3 regions of the Vibrio sp. CB1-5 genome follow, and region 1 is predicted to be linked to each of the others. Evidence: predicted binding sites of a transcription regulator. Region 1 holds the regulator's gene; each other region holds the start of a gene.
The links. Region 1 encodes PurR, which represses purine synthesis genes. Its sites were predicted from a motif close to TNANGNAAACGTTTNCNTNA; they were not measured.
Positions count from the first base shown of each region.

Region 2: a site for PurR is predicted at 2,805-2,824, ahead of purT (formate-dependent phosphoribosylglycinamide formyltransferase). Genes of this name have one in related genera too.
Region 3: a site for PurR is predicted at 3,218-3,237, ahead of purM (phosphoribosylformylglycinamidine cyclo-ligase). Genes of this name have one in related genera too.

Region 1 covers NZ_JBJHPB010000007.1:76,935-82,742, forward strand. Annotated here, with positions in the region: gene ACJB0T_RS07335 (TVP38/TMEM64 family protein) at 1-516, opposite strand, end outside; gene ACJB0T_RS07340 (TfoX/Sxy family DNA transformation protein) at 637-1,227, opposite strand; cyclic di-GMP riboswitch class I at 1,343-1,429, opposite strand; gene purR (HTH-type transcriptional repressor PurR) at 1,610-2,614, opposite strand; gene torD (molecular chaperone TorD) at 2,975-3,628, opposite strand; gene torR (two-component system response regulator TorR) at 3,909-4,619, shown strand; gene elyC (envelope biogenesis factor ElyC) at 4,716-5,624, opposite strand; gene cmoM (tRNA uridine 5-oxyacetic acid(34) methyltransferase CmoM) at 5,739-5,808, shown strand, end outside.
Region 2 covers NZ_JBJHPB010000017.1:45,564-51,371, reverse strand. Annotated here, with positions in the region: gene ACJB0T_RS13225 (DUF3080 family protein) at 1-924, opposite strand, end outside; gene ACJB0T_RS13220 (VOC family protein) at 1,131-1,487, shown strand; gene purT (formate-dependent phosphoribosylglycinamide formyltransferase) at 1,571-2,746, opposite strand; gene cdd (cytidine deaminase) at 2,928-3,815, opposite strand; gene ACJB0T_RS13205 (CidB/LrgB family autolysis modulator) at 3,980-4,666, opposite strand; gene ACJB0T_RS13200 (CidA/LrgA family protein) at 4,668-5,033, opposite strand; gene sbcB (exodeoxyribonuclease I) at 5,125-5,808, opposite strand, start outside.
Region 3 covers NZ_JBJHPB010000028.1:11,614-17,421, forward strand. Annotated here, with positions in the region: gene ACJB0T_RS17620 (DUF8605 domain-containing protein) at 1-853, opposite strand, end outside; gene ACJB0T_RS17625 (uracil-xanthine permease family protein) at 1,113-2,354, shown strand; gene upp (uracil phosphoribosyltransferase) at 2,431-3,057, opposite strand; gene purM (phosphoribosylformylglycinamidine cyclo-ligase) at 3,301-4,341, shown strand; gene purN (phosphoribosylglycinamide formyltransferase) at 4,346-4,984, shown strand; gene ACJB0T_RS17645 (class II glutamine amidotransferase) at 5,070-5,808, opposite strand, start outside.

The DNA of each region.
Region 1 (5,808 bases):
AGGTAGCATGCCTAGCTGACTCACCAGGTAGTACTTTGATGCACGGATTGGTGTTAGACCCATTAATAGGTTGATCAAAAAGAATGGGAATACTGGGATGAGTCTGAGTGAGAATAGGTAAAAGGCACCATCTTTCTCCACACCTTTATTAATGGTATCGAGCTTTGAACCAAACTTACTTTGCACCCAATCGCGAAGCAAAAATCGACTGCTCAAAAATGCCAGTGTTGCCCCAATGGTACTTGCGAATGAAACCAGTAATAAACTCGTCCAAAACCCGAATAGAGCAGCACCGAGCAAGGTAACGACTGCTGCTCCTGGAATGGAAAACGCGGTGATTGCGATGTAGGCAAAAAAGTAGGTAAGTGCCGCAGTAACAAAATTCGCATCGATGTACTCAGCAAGTGCGGCTTGCTGCGCTTTGGCGTTCTCGAGCGTAAGATGCTGACCAAAATTAACGCCTAAAAATATGATGATGGCAACCAGTACTAACCCAAGTATTAGCTTCTTGCTCATGACGATATCCTTTGTAATGTCTCAGTATTAGTGTAGTAGAAAGGGCAGGCGAGCTTTTCCTTTCATCTAATACGAAAAAAATCAGCCATAAGGCTGATTTTTTATTGGGAAAACCAAGGGTTAGTTGATTAAGCTAGCAAGCTCTTCTCGTTTGGTTTGTGGTATCACAGACCAGTGAGTGCCGTTGATGGCACCTTCTAGAGCCCATAGCAACTCAAGTCCAACTGAACTTGAATGGGTTCTTTGAATGGCTTTGAATGCCTCAACAGAACCGTGCTGCTGCAAATCGCACACAGATTCGATGCCGGCTTTCTTAAGCATACGCTCAGTCGCCAGTCGCAAATTAGGAAGATCTTTTAATCGGTTTGGCTTCGTCTCTGACTGTTGCTCTTTTTCAGTTTTTGCAAACGCGAGCGCTTGTTTAGCATGAGTCAAGATAGCGTCTTGATCTTGCCAACAATCGTCTGGTAGCGCGAAGTACTTAGTTACCACGGGAAATCCACGCTTTTTATAAACGTATGGTTTGTAACCTAGCTTTTTAAAGGTGGAAATGGTCTGATGGTCAGTTCTGATATGTAATTTGTTATTTACTGCCAATGCAAACATCGTATCATCTACGAAGATGCCAAATCCGCCGAACATGGATCGAGACTTTACTCTTCCAAGCTGAGCGAACAACTGCATTGAATCTTTTAGTATAGGATTGTCCATGCTTATTCTTTTCTCGGTGTTATTGATTGTGTCACCAAAATCAGGTCCGAGAGTATAGCAAACGGGTGTCAGAGCTCTGTTAAGCCGCCGCTATAACTGAGTCTTTTCCCTTGCCATCGGCAACCCCGCTACCTATCAATAAAATTGGTTTAGGCCGGAGGCTTTGCGTCCCACCTTTTCAGATGGTTTGCCCTGTGCGTGACACATATAGCATATAGGAAAACTATGTAAGTGATTGATTGTAGATTTTTGGAAATGTGATCTTGGTTCAAATAATGTTTGGTTATTTGTGCCTCAAGGTGAATAAAAAAATTGACATAAGCAGTGGAAAAGTTTGAATGGAGATCAAAAAAAAGTGCCGAAATCGGCACTTTTGTCAGCGTTAGGTTAGGGCTTTGACAGAGTCACGATCTACAATTTCTGGGTGCATTTCGAAAATGCGTTTTTCGTGACCTTTATCTTTGATTCGTTCTAGTAGAATCTCAAAGGCATTTTTACCAACACGTCGCTTCGGTTGGTGCACTGTTGTCAGCGGTGGCGAAAAGTATTCAGCCAGTTCAATATTGTCATAACCGATAACAGAGATATCTTCAGGTACGCGCACACCAAGCTGTTGCAGGCGACTCATCAATCCAAATGCCATTGTGTCATTAAAACAGAATACGGCCGTTGGTCTCTCTTCCATTGCAGCGATGCGGTTAGCAGCGATAACCGCAGTATCACATTCAAAGTTACCTTCTAGAATGCGATCTTCTTTCATCTCTATGCCTGCTTCCGCTAGCGCGCGTTTGTAGCCGATGATGCGTTCTTGGCATACCGCTTTTTCTAGGTGACCACTTAGGCAAGCAATGTCAGTATGACCTTTCTCAATCAGGAACTTAGTCGCTAGATAGCCACCTTCCTCTGAGTTATCGATGATCTTATCGGCTTGAGAGCTCTCTGGACCCCAATCCATGATCACTTTTGGAATGTCGGCGTGACGGTCAAGCATCTCAAGAAGCTCTTCAGTCAAGTCAGAACACATTACCAAAATGCCATCTACGCGTTTTTCCGCTAGCATTCGGATGTAGTCGCGCTGCTTCTCGTAAACACCACCTGTGTTACACAGAATCAGGGTATAACCTTGGCGGTAGCAGTAACTTTCTACACCATCGATCACTTCTGAGAAGAATAAGTTTGTCGATTGGGTAACCAACATACCAATGGTTTTAGTCGAGTTACATTTCAAACTACGAGCAACAGCACTAGGCGCATAGTTAAGTTCATCGACGGCAGCCATCACTTTTTCTTGTGTTGCTTCTGCAACAAAGCGAGTTTTATTAATTACGTGGGATACTGTGGTCGTGGAAACGCCAGCAAGTCGGGCGACATCTTTAATGGTTGCCATAGTGATATCCTATAAGTCGCGGCTTATTGAATTAGTGAGTAAACGTTTGTGCCGCTTTAATTTTAGTGGTTCCAGCGCTTTTGTGAATAAACGGATGCAAAAGCGGAAACCGGCAAGTGTATGCAAGCCTAAGTAGAATCGACAAATTGAGCTCAAAGCTCAATATTGACACCTAAGTGGAGGTGACTTTCTGTAATACCAATGGGCGATTGCATTTAAACGGCGGATTGTAGTCGCAGCTTAGTGAGCTGGCAATCATTTATCCCACAAATTTATAACTAAGGCGCAAAATTGACTCAGATGACTGAAAACCATGTTTGCACCTTTAGTGTGTGTTGCGCCTATTCGTTGAAATCGTAGTTAGTCGTTTTCATCCGTAAGGTAGGTCAGGTCTAACTGACAGAAGGCGTGTAAGAGGAGAGCAGCAGCAGAGTAGAAACCAAATTCATCAAACTGTTGGCACTTCTTAACAAACTGAGGTAACCAACTCATTAGATGAGTATTGATGAAGTCCGCTTGTTCGTGCAGTGCATCATTCATATGTGTGTCGTTTTCCAACTCGTTCGAACGGATGATGAGGTTACCTAAAAAATCGAGTTCGATGGCAAGGTGGTCCGCAGGCTCATTGAGATCTTTATTTACCGCGATACCGTGCTCGGCGAGCAGATCTGCCATATCTTGTGCAGGCTGGTCATTGAGTAGGCCAGAAGTGCCAATGTACATTGAGGCATAAGGCAGTGCGCCATATTTGTCGGTCTTCAAAAACAGATCACAAAAATCGGCAGAGAGTTCCAACTGAGCATCTTCACGTATTTGTAATCTATTGAGCGAATCAGTGAAGGTTTTTATTGGCTCCGACAGCGATGGGTTTTCGCCAAGGCCAGTTAGAAACGAACGTATTTCAGGGCTGTGATATTTGCTGAGCTCATCGTCCGTCAGCTCAGCCGCAAACAAGCTCGATAGCCACCAATAGATTTCCGCACGTTGCTCATTAAATGCTTTGATTTCTTGCATTTGTATAGTCTCCAAAAATGATACTTCTATTTTAGCCAATAAAGATGAATAGCAATAACGTGTACTATGAATAAATGAGTTAAATTATTAAAAAATATGAAAAGCAGGTCTTTGTCAGATATTTGCGTATTTTCATTTCTGTTGCATATGCCGTTTGAAGGTTTTGGTTGTTTTGAATCAAAAAAAAGTAGGTTTGTGCCGTTCTCTGCTGTCGTGGACTAGAATTGTGAATGTTTATGAATAGAATGGCCTTGTCATTACAGATTGAGATAGTACAGATATGAAATATCACGTTTTGGTTGTAGAAGATGACGTAGTCACTCGCAGTAAGCTCGCTGGCTATTTCGAAAATGAAGGTTATCTAGTTAGTGAAGCCCAAGATGGCAACGAAATGCGTCAGGTGCTTCAAGAGTCGAGTATTGACTTAGTTATGCTTGATATCAATCTTCCGAAAGAAGATGGCCTAATGCTGACCAGAGAACTGAGAAGTCAGTCTGATATTGGCATTATTCTAGTAACAGGTCGCACTGACAGCATCGATAAAATCGTTGGCCTTGAGATGGGGGCGGATGATTACGTCACTAAGCCGTTTGAGCTGCGTGAGCTGTTGGTGAGAGTAAAGAACCTGTTGTGGCGTATTTCGCTTGCGCGCAAGCAGCCAGTGTTGGAATCATCGACTCAAAGTGAGCATGTTATTCACTTTGGCGAGTGGGCGTTTGATAAGCAGCGCCGATCGCTGAGTAACAATGGTGATCCTGTGAAACTGACCAAGGCGGAATATGAGCTGTTGGTTGCGCTATCCACTTATCCGAATCAAGTGCTGAGCCGTGAACGGATCTTGAATATGATCAGCCATCGAGTTGATGCGCCAAATGATCGAACGATTGATGTATTAATTCGTCGCATGAGAGCGAAAATGGAAATGGATCCTAAGAATCCTCAGATTTTTATTACTGTTCATGGTGAAGGGTATATGTTCGCTGGCGACTAACATCATTAGACAGTTTACATTACGTATTAGCTCCAGTTACCAAAAAGGTGACTGGAGCTTTTTTATGGGAGCAAGCTTGCTTTTAACTTTCTAAGCTTACTCATTTGTCGAGGGGCTCTTATCGCTCTCGGACTCATCACTTGGCGCAAGCTGTTGTTCAATTTGTTGCTGCTCTAATTGCGCGGGCTCCGCTGACTCAGTTTCAAATTCAGAAACCGAAAATGACAAATCTTGCATGCTCTCATTAGCAACCCAATCTCGAAGGCGCTGCCACAGCTGACCTAAAGTTTCATGCCAATAACGCTCTGTCTGCTCAAGATAACGAGCTTGAGGTGTGTAGCGACTCCAAGCCTGCTCTACGTCCTCTTGAGCCAAAAAGTTTGTAGGCGCTGGATAAGGGTTAAGGCCAGCAGCCTCAAACTCATACATTGCTCGCTGCATATGACTGGCTGATGTCACCAAAACCAGCTTTTTGCTTTGTACAAACGCCGAAGCTTGACGCGCTTCTTCCCAAGTGTCTTTTGCAGCTTCAAGCAAAATGATGTCGGGTTTTGACACGCCAAGAGCGAGTGCCACTTTCGCCATGACTCTGGCATGACTGACATTGGTACCACCGGCATAGCCAGATAAAATCAGTTTACTTCCCGGATACATGCGCATGACACGAATGCCCTCGGTCAAGCGCATCAGTGAGGTACGAGATAACTCTGAAGTTGGAGGAATATCGTCATCGACCACGTGGCCGCCGCCAAGCACCATTACGTAATCAATGGACTCTTTAATCGGTAAAAAGGCGCTGTATTGACGCTCTAGCGGCATCAATAAACGGCTAGAGAGCGGCTGGAATGCAATAAGAAATGTCCCACACAGCGATACGAGAACCAACAAGCTGCCAAACTTACGTCTTGCGGTAAACATGATAAGAAGCAATCCCAAGAAACCAAGGATTAGCATAGCGGGCAAAGGCATTAGTAATGCAGACACCAGCTTTTTCAGCTCAAACATAGAATAATAGTCCGAAAAAACACCACTTAACGCTAAAAAAGGGACTTGCCCCTTTATTCCTGTCACTTATATGACAGAATAGCTGTACGACTGGTTATCTTAACTCAATAAATCGTGATGCAAGACCGTAATTTCGACGATATCGCCCACAAATTTGCAAAAAATATTTACGGCTCCGAGAAGG
Region 2 (5,808 bases), on a different contig from region 1:
TGCCTCAAGGTTGTAGCCGCTGTCATCCTTGGTCTGGAGCAGTGCCGTTACAAACAGAGTTTGAGCGGACAATGCCTGATATTCAGAATCTAGGTAAGAGAGGTAGGGTTGCACCTCCTTGACAAATACGTTGTTGAAGACGTTGACCAGATAATTAAAGCGTGAGATGTCGCGGTTTTTACCACAAGGAATGCTATCGTCATATTGATTGAGTTGCGCTGTGACCGTTTGTAACCATCTCTCACTCGCTTCCAAAGAAAAGGCCAAACGCCCAATCACGTTCTGTTTCTCTAGTACTTCTTGATAGTCAGTCAGTAGTGGCGGACGTTCAAGCGTTCCACGTTCATTGGTAGCTATGAATTTGGCAACAGCATTGAAAGCGTCTAATGGCTCTCTTATTTGTAATGCATAGCTGGCATCGCGCTTCACAATCCAATCCGAACCACTTAGTTGCAGCCGCATGGCATCACTGGTGTAAACAAGATTAAAAAAGTAGTCAGGTAAGTACTGGTACTTCACATCCAAGATTTTCTGTAGACTCTCTTTAAGCTCTGGATCAATTTGGTTTGAAGTCAAGCAGCGCTCAAGTCCATCAATAAGCTGCAGTTGGTAGTCGAAATTTCGAAACTGATCCTGAACTTTGCCAAGCACTGAGTTACGCTCTGCAATTAAGCCAAATAGATTGCATTTTCGTAGCTGATAGCTGTCCACTAGACCAAGAGTCGTACGTGGTATTTCTTTGGTAAGCTGACGCTTTGCAGGAAGCTCGACAAGCTCAAAAACTGGGGCAGGGAGTAGTTCGCGTTGCTGAATATTGGCAATGCGCTCCTGGTAATCAAGAAAGCGTTCATTCGGTGTATCGCTAAAACAACCTGTCATCACCGCAACAAAAAGCATTAATGATGACTTGGCGATTAATTTCATTGAAAGCGAAATCTCTTTAGTGCGCACGGTAACCCTGACTCCCTGAGGTGCGAGTGAACATATGTCTGCTTCAATTACCTGTTACGTAATCTTAGTGCATAGTTGATCAGTAGGAGGTTTGAGATAAATGCCTATCTTCTCACAAACCTCAAGCAATAGATCTTTTACTATGGATGGGAACTGATGACTCGAACAATGGAGCTGAAATGAGTGAGCAAGTAAAACTGGACTACGTCGAATTTGCGGCCAGTGATTTAGACAAAACAAAGCGTTTCTTTACTGCTGTATTTGACTGGTCTTTTCAGGATTACGGTGATGACTATACAGCGTTTGAAAACCAAGGTTTGAATGGTGGATTCTATCGTGCAGACTTGTGTTCAACCGCAGCGAGTGGCGGCGCATTACTGGTCTTCTACAGTGCCAACATAGAGGCAACATACAAAAAGGTTGAGGCCAACCAAGGCGTGATTATTCGCGAAATCTTTGACTTTCCCGGCGGTTGCCGCTTCCATTTTACTGAGCCGAGTGGCAACGAGTTCGCTGTTTGGTCTGAGCCACGTTAGTATCAACGTGCTGAGTCGATAGTAAAAAGCAGGCTCCGAATCATTCCAGAGCCTGCTTTTGTGCGTTAATAGAACGCGTGAACTTAGTAAATGACTTTCACCTTCTTCGCACAGCTTACTGCTTCGTCTACTGCTGTTTCTAGTGATTTACGTTTCGTCAACACCACACCTAATCGGCGGCGACCATCAATATCTGGCTTACCAAACAGGCGAACTTGCGTTTGCGGCAGAGCTAGTGCTTCATCTAGACCTTCAAAACGAATGTTGTTTGAAGTGCCCTGACCAAGAATCACCGCAGATGCTGCAGGTCCATATTGAGCGATATTGTTTACTGGTAGGCCAGTGAATGCGCGAACATGAAGAGCAAATTCTGACATCTCTTGAGAGATAAGTGTGACGAGGCCAGTATCGTGAGGGCGAGGTGATACTTCGTTGAAAATCACCTTATCCCCTTTTACGAATAGCTCGACACCGAAAATACCGTAGCCACCAAGTGCGTTAACGACTTGTTCCGCGGTGTATTCAGCGGCTTTACGTGCGTTTTCCGTCATTACTTGTGGTTGCCAAGACTCGCGGTAGTCACCATCTTCTTGACGATGGCCGATAGGCGCGCAGAAGTGGACACCGTCGACAGCACGTACCGTTAGCAATGTAATCTCGTAATCAAAGTCGATAAAACCTTCAACGATCACTCGACCGGCACCAGTGCGGCCACCTTCTTGCGCATAAGTCCATGCATTTTCGATGTCTGCTTCCGTTTTAATGACGCTCTGGCCTTTGCCCGAGGAGCTCATGACTGGTTTTACTACGCAAGGCACACCAACGTGTTCAACAGCAGCCTTAAAGTCCTCGTAGTTATCAGCAAACTGATAAGGTGAGGTGTTCAATTCAAGCTCTTCGGCTGCGAGGCGACGAATACCTTCGCGGTTCATGGTCAACTTAGTTGCATTCGCGGTAGGGACAACGTTAACACCTTTGCTTTCAAGCTCTACTAACTTGTCCGTTGCGATGGCTTCAATTTCAGGAACCACATAGCTTGGTTTTTCTTTTTCGATGATGGCTTCGAGTGCTTCCCCATCTAACATGTCAAGTACATAGCTACGGTGAGCGACTTGCATTGCTGGTGCATCTTCGTAGCGATCACAGGCGATGACTTCTAAGCCAAGTCGCTGACATTCGATGGCGACCTCTTTACCCAGTTCACCAGAGCCCAACAGTAGTACACGTGTAGCGTTTTCACGAGTTGCTGTACCAAACATATAAAATCCTTGACGTTCATGAGGAAGAATTGCCGGGGATCATACTGGATTATCTTCAAAAAGCAAACGTTTGCGCGGAAAATATATTGAGATATTTGAATCGTTAAAAAAATAGCCTCGCGATAGGGCGAGGCTATGATTATTGTTCAATAAAGCTGCTTGCGTTCAATAGAACAGTTGGCTAAAGAGCGACATATTCCAATGGAATATCTGGGTCGATTGCTTCAAGCGTCGCTTGTGTATCGGCGAGGTGGCTGATTTTACCGGAGGCCATCTCTGCAAGTGCCACGAGTTGAATATTTTCGAACGACTGCCCAGCGAGTAATAGTTGCATGAAAGCAACTTGAAGTGGAGGCAGGCTAGGGTTGAATGCTGCATTTTCCGCATAAGCACCTTTGTAGGTTTTACCGTCTTTAGTGCTAATAGCAACGCCGCTAAGGTTCTTAGTATATGGTGAGTGGCTTTGATTAAGCGCATCAACAGCAGAGAGAACCAATGTGTCTGTTTCATCGGTTGAGAGCCCATGTTGTTTAGGACTCATTAGCGCATCGGTAATACCTAAATCTTTAGGACCAAACGATTCTGGTAGGTACTCTTGTAACGTCATCTCATCTCGTTGAGGCAATTGCACAACCAAAGAATCGGCGGTGGTAAGCTCATTCATGAATTGACGACAGTGGCCACAAGGACTGTAGTTGATGGTGATGTCCTTCAGGCCAGTTTCACCTTTCATCCAAGCATGGCTGATAGCGGACTGCTCGGCATGGACGGTTTGACCAAGTTGAGCTCCAATGATTTCCATGTTAGCACCAAAATAAAGGCGTCCGGACAATCCACGAACGATCGCGCCAACAAAAAACTCTGAAATCGGCGCATAGGAATACGCAGCTGCAAAAGGTAAAAGGGCGACACGCAGCTCGCTATCGTCAAGACCAGACAAAGCCTGGAGCTTTTCAAACTGCTCTTTGGATAAAGTCGCATCGAAATCTGGAGCCGATAAAATAGGCTTTAAAAAGGTAGCAATATGCTTTGGAGTGTCGGCCAACGCAGAATCAAAACGATCAGTCATGCGGTTTCCTATGTGATCAAGTGTTTTTTATATTCTAAGCAAGTTCTCAGGATATAAAGGTGATTAGAATCACGTTAAATAATGCAATATTTGCAAATGTTGCAATATAAGAGTGACATCACACAAAAAATCGAGTTGCTAGATCTGACAACCCGCAATAGGTATTAGTGAAGCCAATGGCTCAACCAAATCGAAAAGGCGAACATCGACGGCGCAAGCACTGAGGTAATGACACCGCATATTACCAATGCTAGGGAGCTAAACGCGGCATCGCGAGGATCTTTTTCAGCGCTTGTGGCAGTGCCTAGGGCATGAGATACCGTTCCCATAGTAAGACCTTTCGCAATCGGGTGGGTGACGCCTAATAGTTGGTAAATTGGATAGGCCATAATGGCACCGAATAGGCCAACAAGTAACACAAGGATGGCTGCAATCGCAGGCTCGCCACCGAGATGGCTAGAAACTTCCATCGCGATAGGAGTAGTTACAGACTTACCAAGTAAGCTAGCAATAAGCTCCATGTCTGCACCGAGCAATACGGCGATAATCGATGCTGTAAACATAGACGCTATACTTCCCACACCGCAGGCCAGGGCAATGATTCGCCAGTTTTGGCGTATCTGAGGAAGTTGCTCATACAGGGGATAGGCTAGGGCAACAACCGCAGGTTGAAGCAAGTAACTGATCCACTCGTTGTCAGCGTAATAGGTATCAAATGGTACATTCAGTACCAGTAGCAGAGGGATCAGCATTGCGATGCTAAGTAAAAGCGGATTGAAAATGGGATTCTTTGCTTTTATGGCGATAAAGCGCGCAATAAAAAACACGATGACGGTGACAGGAAGCCACATATTATTTGTCTCCCTTCTTTAAAAAGCGATCAAGGAACACCGAAAGCACAATCAATACGATCAAAGAGCCACCCACAGCACTAGCTAGAATAGGGAGTGCGTTGCTCACTAGCATATCGAAGTGATTCATCAGGCCGACACTTATCGGTACAAATAGCAAAATCATATAGCGAATAAACACATGAGCTCCGGGTTGCACTAAGTGAACCGGAATTAGGCCGCTAGCTAGGCCGGAAAATAGAAGCAACATGCCAAACACACTTCCAGGGATGGAAACGTCAAGTAGGCTTTGAAGGGCGTTACCTAACCAAAGTGAAACAAAAATAACGGCAAAAGAGGCTACATAGCGAAGCACGGTTTTTAGCATGGCTTCCTCTTAGTAAAAATAGTGTGTACATACAGTGGGCAGCCTAAACATAGACTCATTAGACTGCCATTCGACTACGAGGATGGAGGTGTTAAGAAACGAGACGCTCCACGTAGCGGTAGACGGATTTTAGTATGGCGAGCTTTTTCTCGTCAGACTCATGTTCGTGAACTAAGTTTTCCATATTTAGCATGTAATCTTCAATACGACTTTCGAAAAACTCACGACAATGATTTGCCCACCTTGTCTGCTCCGACTCATCAAGCGTCCAAGCGAAATGGCGCGCGCGATATCGGAACAGCAGAGGCTCAATTCTAGAATCACTAAAACTAATGTCTAATGCTGACAGATTATTCGGATCTGTTTCGCGAATAATATCCATCGCGCTCTTATCCGCAGGAGTGAAAAATCCGCTGTAGAGTTGAGTATCGACATCCTTGTCTTCTGCATACTCACGTTCAATGCTGTAAAGGCCGATCAACTTCTCACGAACTTCTGGGTGCTGTTTAATAAGCGCAAGGTTTTTTAAACACTGCTCGCGGTCAATACCAATGTTTGCTGCATTTTCGGCGGTGAGTGTTTTAGCTGGGGCAAGAATTGGGCACTTGTTTAAGTGAATAAGTTTCAGTGGAACCGGGAGCTCATCTTGGCCAAGTTCATCTCGCTTGGTGTAGAGCCTTTGGTGCAGCGCTTCAACATCAAGATCGAGCAAAGGCTGAGGATCTTTCGCTAAATCCGCGACAATAACTGCGTTTTGATTGGTAGGATGCCAAGC
Region 3 (5,808 bases), on a different contig from region 1:
AGCGACCAAGAGCACGCTCGAGTGTGAAAAACGCATCAGCACTGCTCATACGAGAGAAAGACACAGAGATCATACCTGCGCTCTCGCCCAGCGTCGTCGCCGCATTTTGAGAAGCATAGTAATCGCTGATCTCATCAATAGCGCTGGCAATAGCAAGTTCACCAGATGTTGAGCCCGTCACTGGCGATAATGTGTTTTTACCGAGTTTGTCTGGCGTTTGGTCGTACAGAGTGTAGCGAAGATTATTGCCTTGCAGGCGAATCACCGCAATAGCATCAACCGGATAGCGCGCCGTTGCCTCTGCAATAGGGTCGACAAAACTACCCCAAAGGTCCGTGGTTTGAATCCCTGTAATGTCGTCAAAGTCACCAATTGGGAATGTAATTGGCAACCCCCGGCGATTGGCTTCTTTTTTCAGCTGGCTAGCGGCTTGCGAGTTACTATGCTCCCAAACGATGGTGCGGTCATAGCCACTGTCTTCCACCAGCCATACCATGACGTTCTTACGTTCAACAGGCCACGACGGCAAATCAGCTTGCGTCAGTAGCGTATTGATTTGCTGACTATTAAAGCTCAAGCGCATCGCCTGCTCACCGTCCACTTGAGTGTAGCCAAGCTGAGTGATGTATTGAGAGCTCTTACCTAATGCCTTTTTTACAACCGGGTTGGACGCTGCATTGAGATCACCACTGGCCTTAACCAACACCTCTAACATGCCTTTTTGGCGTGCCAGTTCATCGGCATTCGGCTGCTGGGCATCCACTACTACTTCTGTCGAATAGATATCGACTTTTGTCAACGCATACGCTGGCAAAGCACACGCGGCGGCCAACAACCAAGCTAAATAACGCATAAGCATCCTAAATTACATACAGATAAGCGGAAATGATAAGCAAGTATGCGTTTTGGAGCAAGCTCACTACTTCAAGGTTTGGTCAATAAGTGAGTTTACTGGCTCGCATCGACAGATCAAATAGTAACTCACTCGAGCTATTGAGATTCAGGCAACAAAAACAGCGTTCTCTTTAACTAGATCATTAAGTAAACGATTACAAGATGCTAGAATCCCATCCGTTTTGCTTAACTCTTTTTGACTTGCTTGGAAAATCATTATGAAAACGATCTTACAAGGCTCGCAAATGCTGTTTGTCGCGTTTGGCTCCTTGGTACTCGTACCTCTTTTAACTGGCCTCGATCCTAACGTAGCATTATTTGGTGCGGGTGTCGGCACCTTACTGTTTCAATTGGTAACACGCCGCAGTGTGCCTATCTTCCTTGCCTCTTCGTTTGCCTTCATCGCGCCAATTATGTTTGGTGTGCAAACTTGGGGTATTGGTGCAACGATGGGTGGCCTAATGGCTGCGGGTGTTGTCTATGTACTAATGGGCGCACTAATTAAGGTGAAAGGTGTCGAAGTCATTCACAAGCTACTGCCGCCAGTGGTGGTTGGGCCTGTGATCATGGTTATCGGCTTGGGTCTTGCCCCTGTCGCAGTAAACATGGCGCTGGGGAAAACAGGCGATGGTGCCGTTCAGCTTATTGATGGTAATGCTGCGCTATGGATTTCAGCGATTTCGCTCATCGTCACCGTTGGCGTCAGTGTGTTCGCAAAAGGTTTCCTCAAACTTCTACCTATCGTGAGCGGTATTTTGGCAGGCTACGCGACCAGCCTCTTCTATGGTGTGGTTGATTTCACGCCTGTTGTTGAAGCATCTTGGCTATCGCTACCTAACTTCACTGCGCCAGAATTTAACATCAATGCGATTTTGTTCATGCTGCCAGTTGCCATCGCTCCAGCGGTTGAACACGTAGGTGATATGCTAGCTATTTCAAACGTAACCGGTAAAGACTACCTGAAGAAACCAGGTCTTCACCGCACAATTGCAGGTGACGGCGTGGCTACGATTGCAGCATCTTTGGTCGGTGCGCCGCCAAATACAACCTACAGTGAAGTAACGGGTGCTGTAATGCTAACCAAAGCATTTAACCCAGTAATCATGACTTGGGCTGCGGTCACTGCTATCGTCCTTGCACTAGTTGGTAAGCTTGGTGCGATTCTACAAACCATTCCTGTTCCAGTGATGGGTGGCATCATGATTTTGCTATTCGGTTCTATCGCAACCGTTGGTCTGAATACACTAATCAAAAACAATGTGGATCTGCATAAATCACGCAACCTAGTGATCGTTGCGATTACCTTGGTATTTGGTATCGGTGGTATGGCATTTGGTATTGGTGACTTCAGCCTTCAAGGCGTGAGTCTGTGTGGTATTGTTGCGATTATCCTCAACCAGATCCTGCCTCACGATCTTGGTGAGAACAAGGTTGTCGATAACGCTCAAATGGAAGACTAATTCCTACTGATACAAAAAAGGCTGACCAGTTGTCAGCCTTTTTACTATTTCCTATTTACAAGCAGAAAGTCGGAACTTATAGCGTACCGAAGATCTTGTCACCCGCATCACCTAGGCCAGGTACGATGTAGCCTTTGTCGTTTAGGCACTCATCGATAGCGGCTGTGTAAAGCTCAACATCTGGATGTGCTTTTTCTAGTGCTTCGATACCTTCAGGTGCAGCAACCAAAACTAGAACTTTAATGTGCTTACAGCCTTTCTCTTTTAGTAGATCGATAGTTGCGATCATAGAGCCACCTGTTGCTAGCATAGGGTCAACAACAAGAGCGATACGCTCGTCAATGTTCGATGCTAACTTGTTAAAGTATGGTACTGGCTCAAGTGTTTCTTCATCACGGTAGATACCCACTACACTGATACGTGCGCTAGGCATGTGCTCAAGAACGCCGTCCATCATACCAAGGCCTGCGCGTAGGATCGGCACTACGGTCACTTTCTTACCTTTGATTTGGTCAACTTCAACTGGGCCGTTCCAACCTTCAATCGTCACTTTCTCAGTTTCAAAGTCTGCAGTCGCTTCATACGTTAACAAGCTACCCACTTCGGTCGCAAGCTCACGGAAACGCTTCGTGCTGATGTCACCTTCACGCATCAAACCAAGCTTGTGTTTTACTAGGGGGTGTTTAACTTCAACAACTTTCATGTCCAACTCCGGCAAAATTTTACAAAACCTGCAAATTATACATGGTTTCTTTCACTATTTCAGTTAGCAATGTGGTCAAAATGGTATTTGTACGCAATAAAATGTCACAACAGACTGTAAATCCACAGAATGATGCTTCGATAAAATAGTTTGTATTTTCTTACGCAAACGTTTTCCTTTTTGGATAAACCCCTGTTAGAATAGCGCCGCTTTCACATCCATTTATTTATCGAGGACTGTCCCGTGAGCGGAAACAACACTTCCCTAAGCTATAAAGACGCTGGTGTAGATATTGATGCTGGTAACGCATTAGTTGACCGTATTAAAGGCGCGGTTAAGCGCACTCGTCGCCCTGAAGTAATGGGAGGCATCGGTGGATTTGGTGCTTTATGTGAGTTGCCAACAAAATACAAACACCCAGTATTGGTATCTGGTACTGACGGTGTAGGTACTAAGCTTCGCCTTGCTCTAGACATGAACAAGCACGACACCATTGGTATCGACCTTGTTGCTATGTGTGTGAACGACCTAATCGTTCAAGGTGCTGAGCCACTATTCTTCCTAGACTACTATGCAACGGGCAAACTTGACGTTGATACTGCTGCAGACGTGGTATCGGGTATTGCTGAAGGCTGTATCCAAGCAGGCTGTTCACTGATTGGTGGTGAAACTGCTGAAATGCCTGGCATGTACGAAGGTGAAGACTACGACGTTGCTGGTTTCTGCGTAGGTGTTGTTGAAAAAGAAGACGTCATCGACGGCACTAAAGTTGCTGCTGGTGATGCACTGATCGCTGTGGGTTCAAGCGGCCCACATTCAAATGGCTACTCGCTTATCCGTAAGATCCTTGAGGTGTCTGGCGCAGATAAAAACGAGAATCTGGGTGAGCGCACTATCGGTGAGCACCTACTAGAGCCAACTAAAATTTATATCAAATCAGCTCTTAAGATGATCGCTGAACACGATATCCATGCAATCTCTCACATTACTGGCGGCGGTTTCTGGGAAAATATCCCACGCGTATTACCAGAAGGTACTAAAGCCGTTATCGACGGTAATAGCTGGGAGTGGCCTACTATCTTCAACTGGCTACAAGAGAAAGGCAACGTTGATACATTCGAAATGTACCGTACTTTCAACTGTGGTGTAGGTCTCATTGTAGCGCTTCCTAAAGCGCAAGCAGATGCTGCAGTTGAACTGCTAAAAGCAGAAGGCGAGAACGCATGGGTAATTGGTGAGATCGCGACTGCAGAAGCTGGTGAAGAGCAAGTAGAGATCAATTAATTTCATGAAGAATATCGTTGTTTTAGTTTCAGGTAATGGTACCAACTTGCAGGCAATTATTGATGCCTGTGAGTCAACTATCTCGAATGCGAAAGTGCGTGCTGTTTTTTCTAACAAAGAATCTGCATTTGCACTGGAACGTGCGCGTAATGCTGGCGCCGAGGCTGAGTTTCTCGACCCTAAGCTGAGCGAAACACGAGAAGCATTCGATGCTGAGTTGATGCGTCGAATCGATGTGCACAAACCTGACCTATTAGTGCTAGCGGGCTATATGCGCATTCTTAGCGGTGAGTTTGTTCGCCACTATATGGGTCGAATGATTAATATTCATCCTTCGCTACTGCCTAAGTACCCAGGGTTGAATACGCATCAACGTGCCATCGAGAACTGCGATGAACACCACGGTACCAGTATCCACTTCGTTACAGAAAAACTGGATGGTGGGCCGATTGTTTTGCAGGCAAAAGTGCCAGTATTCGATGACGATACCGTCGAAACACTAGAGCAACGAGTTCAAAGCCAAGAGCATAAGATCTATCCATTGGTTGTAAAATGGTTTGTTGAAGATCGCTTGATCATGGATGGAAGTAGAGCCCTATTAGATGGCGAGGCTCTCGGGCCACAAGGCTACGCTGATAAATAGTTCAAACGCCAAACGGCATTGCGAATGATCTAAAAAGCGAGTGATTTTCATCACTCGCTTTTTTAATTTTATCGGCCTATCAAAACTACAAAGGCTCGGTCGGCGCTTGGCTTTTTGGCTTGGCCTCTGCAAATGCTACATCGGCTAGCTGTTCCACATTACTACCAACACGCTCACCAAAATGAAACAGGTTATACTCTCCTGGCTTCATTCGATGCCACGTTTCATTGCCGGTTAATGGCTGAGTCGCCACCACCGAAACCACATCGTTGGGTGTCGTTTCCTCTTGGAAATTGATAGTGACATTTTCATCCAGCAAAGTTGCTTTACCAAACGGTGCTTTTCGCGTAATCCAATAAAGGTGATTGGTGCAGTAAGTCATGACGTACTCGCCATCGCTCAGCAGCATGTTGTAGACACCAAGCTCTCTTAGTTCATCACAACACTCGGCCACATAAGAAAACATGGCCTCCATGTCTTGCGGTGGCTCAGGGAAACGCTGCTCTAGCTTTTTCAGCAACCAACAAAACGAGAGTTCACTGTCAGTTTCACCTACAGGTCGAAAGTGACCCGTATCGAGTTTTTGGTAATCTGTTAGCTGACCATTATGAGCAAAGGTCCAGTAACGTCCCCATAACTCGCGAGTAAACGGATGAGTGTTTTCCAAATTCACTTGGCCTCGATTCGCTTGTCGAATATGACTCACTACCGCCCTGCTTTTAATCGGGTAGCTTTGTACTAACTCAGCTATCTTCGAATCGCAGCTTGGCTGCGGATCCTTAAAGGTGCGAAAACCTTTCCCTTCATAAAAGGTGATCCCCCAA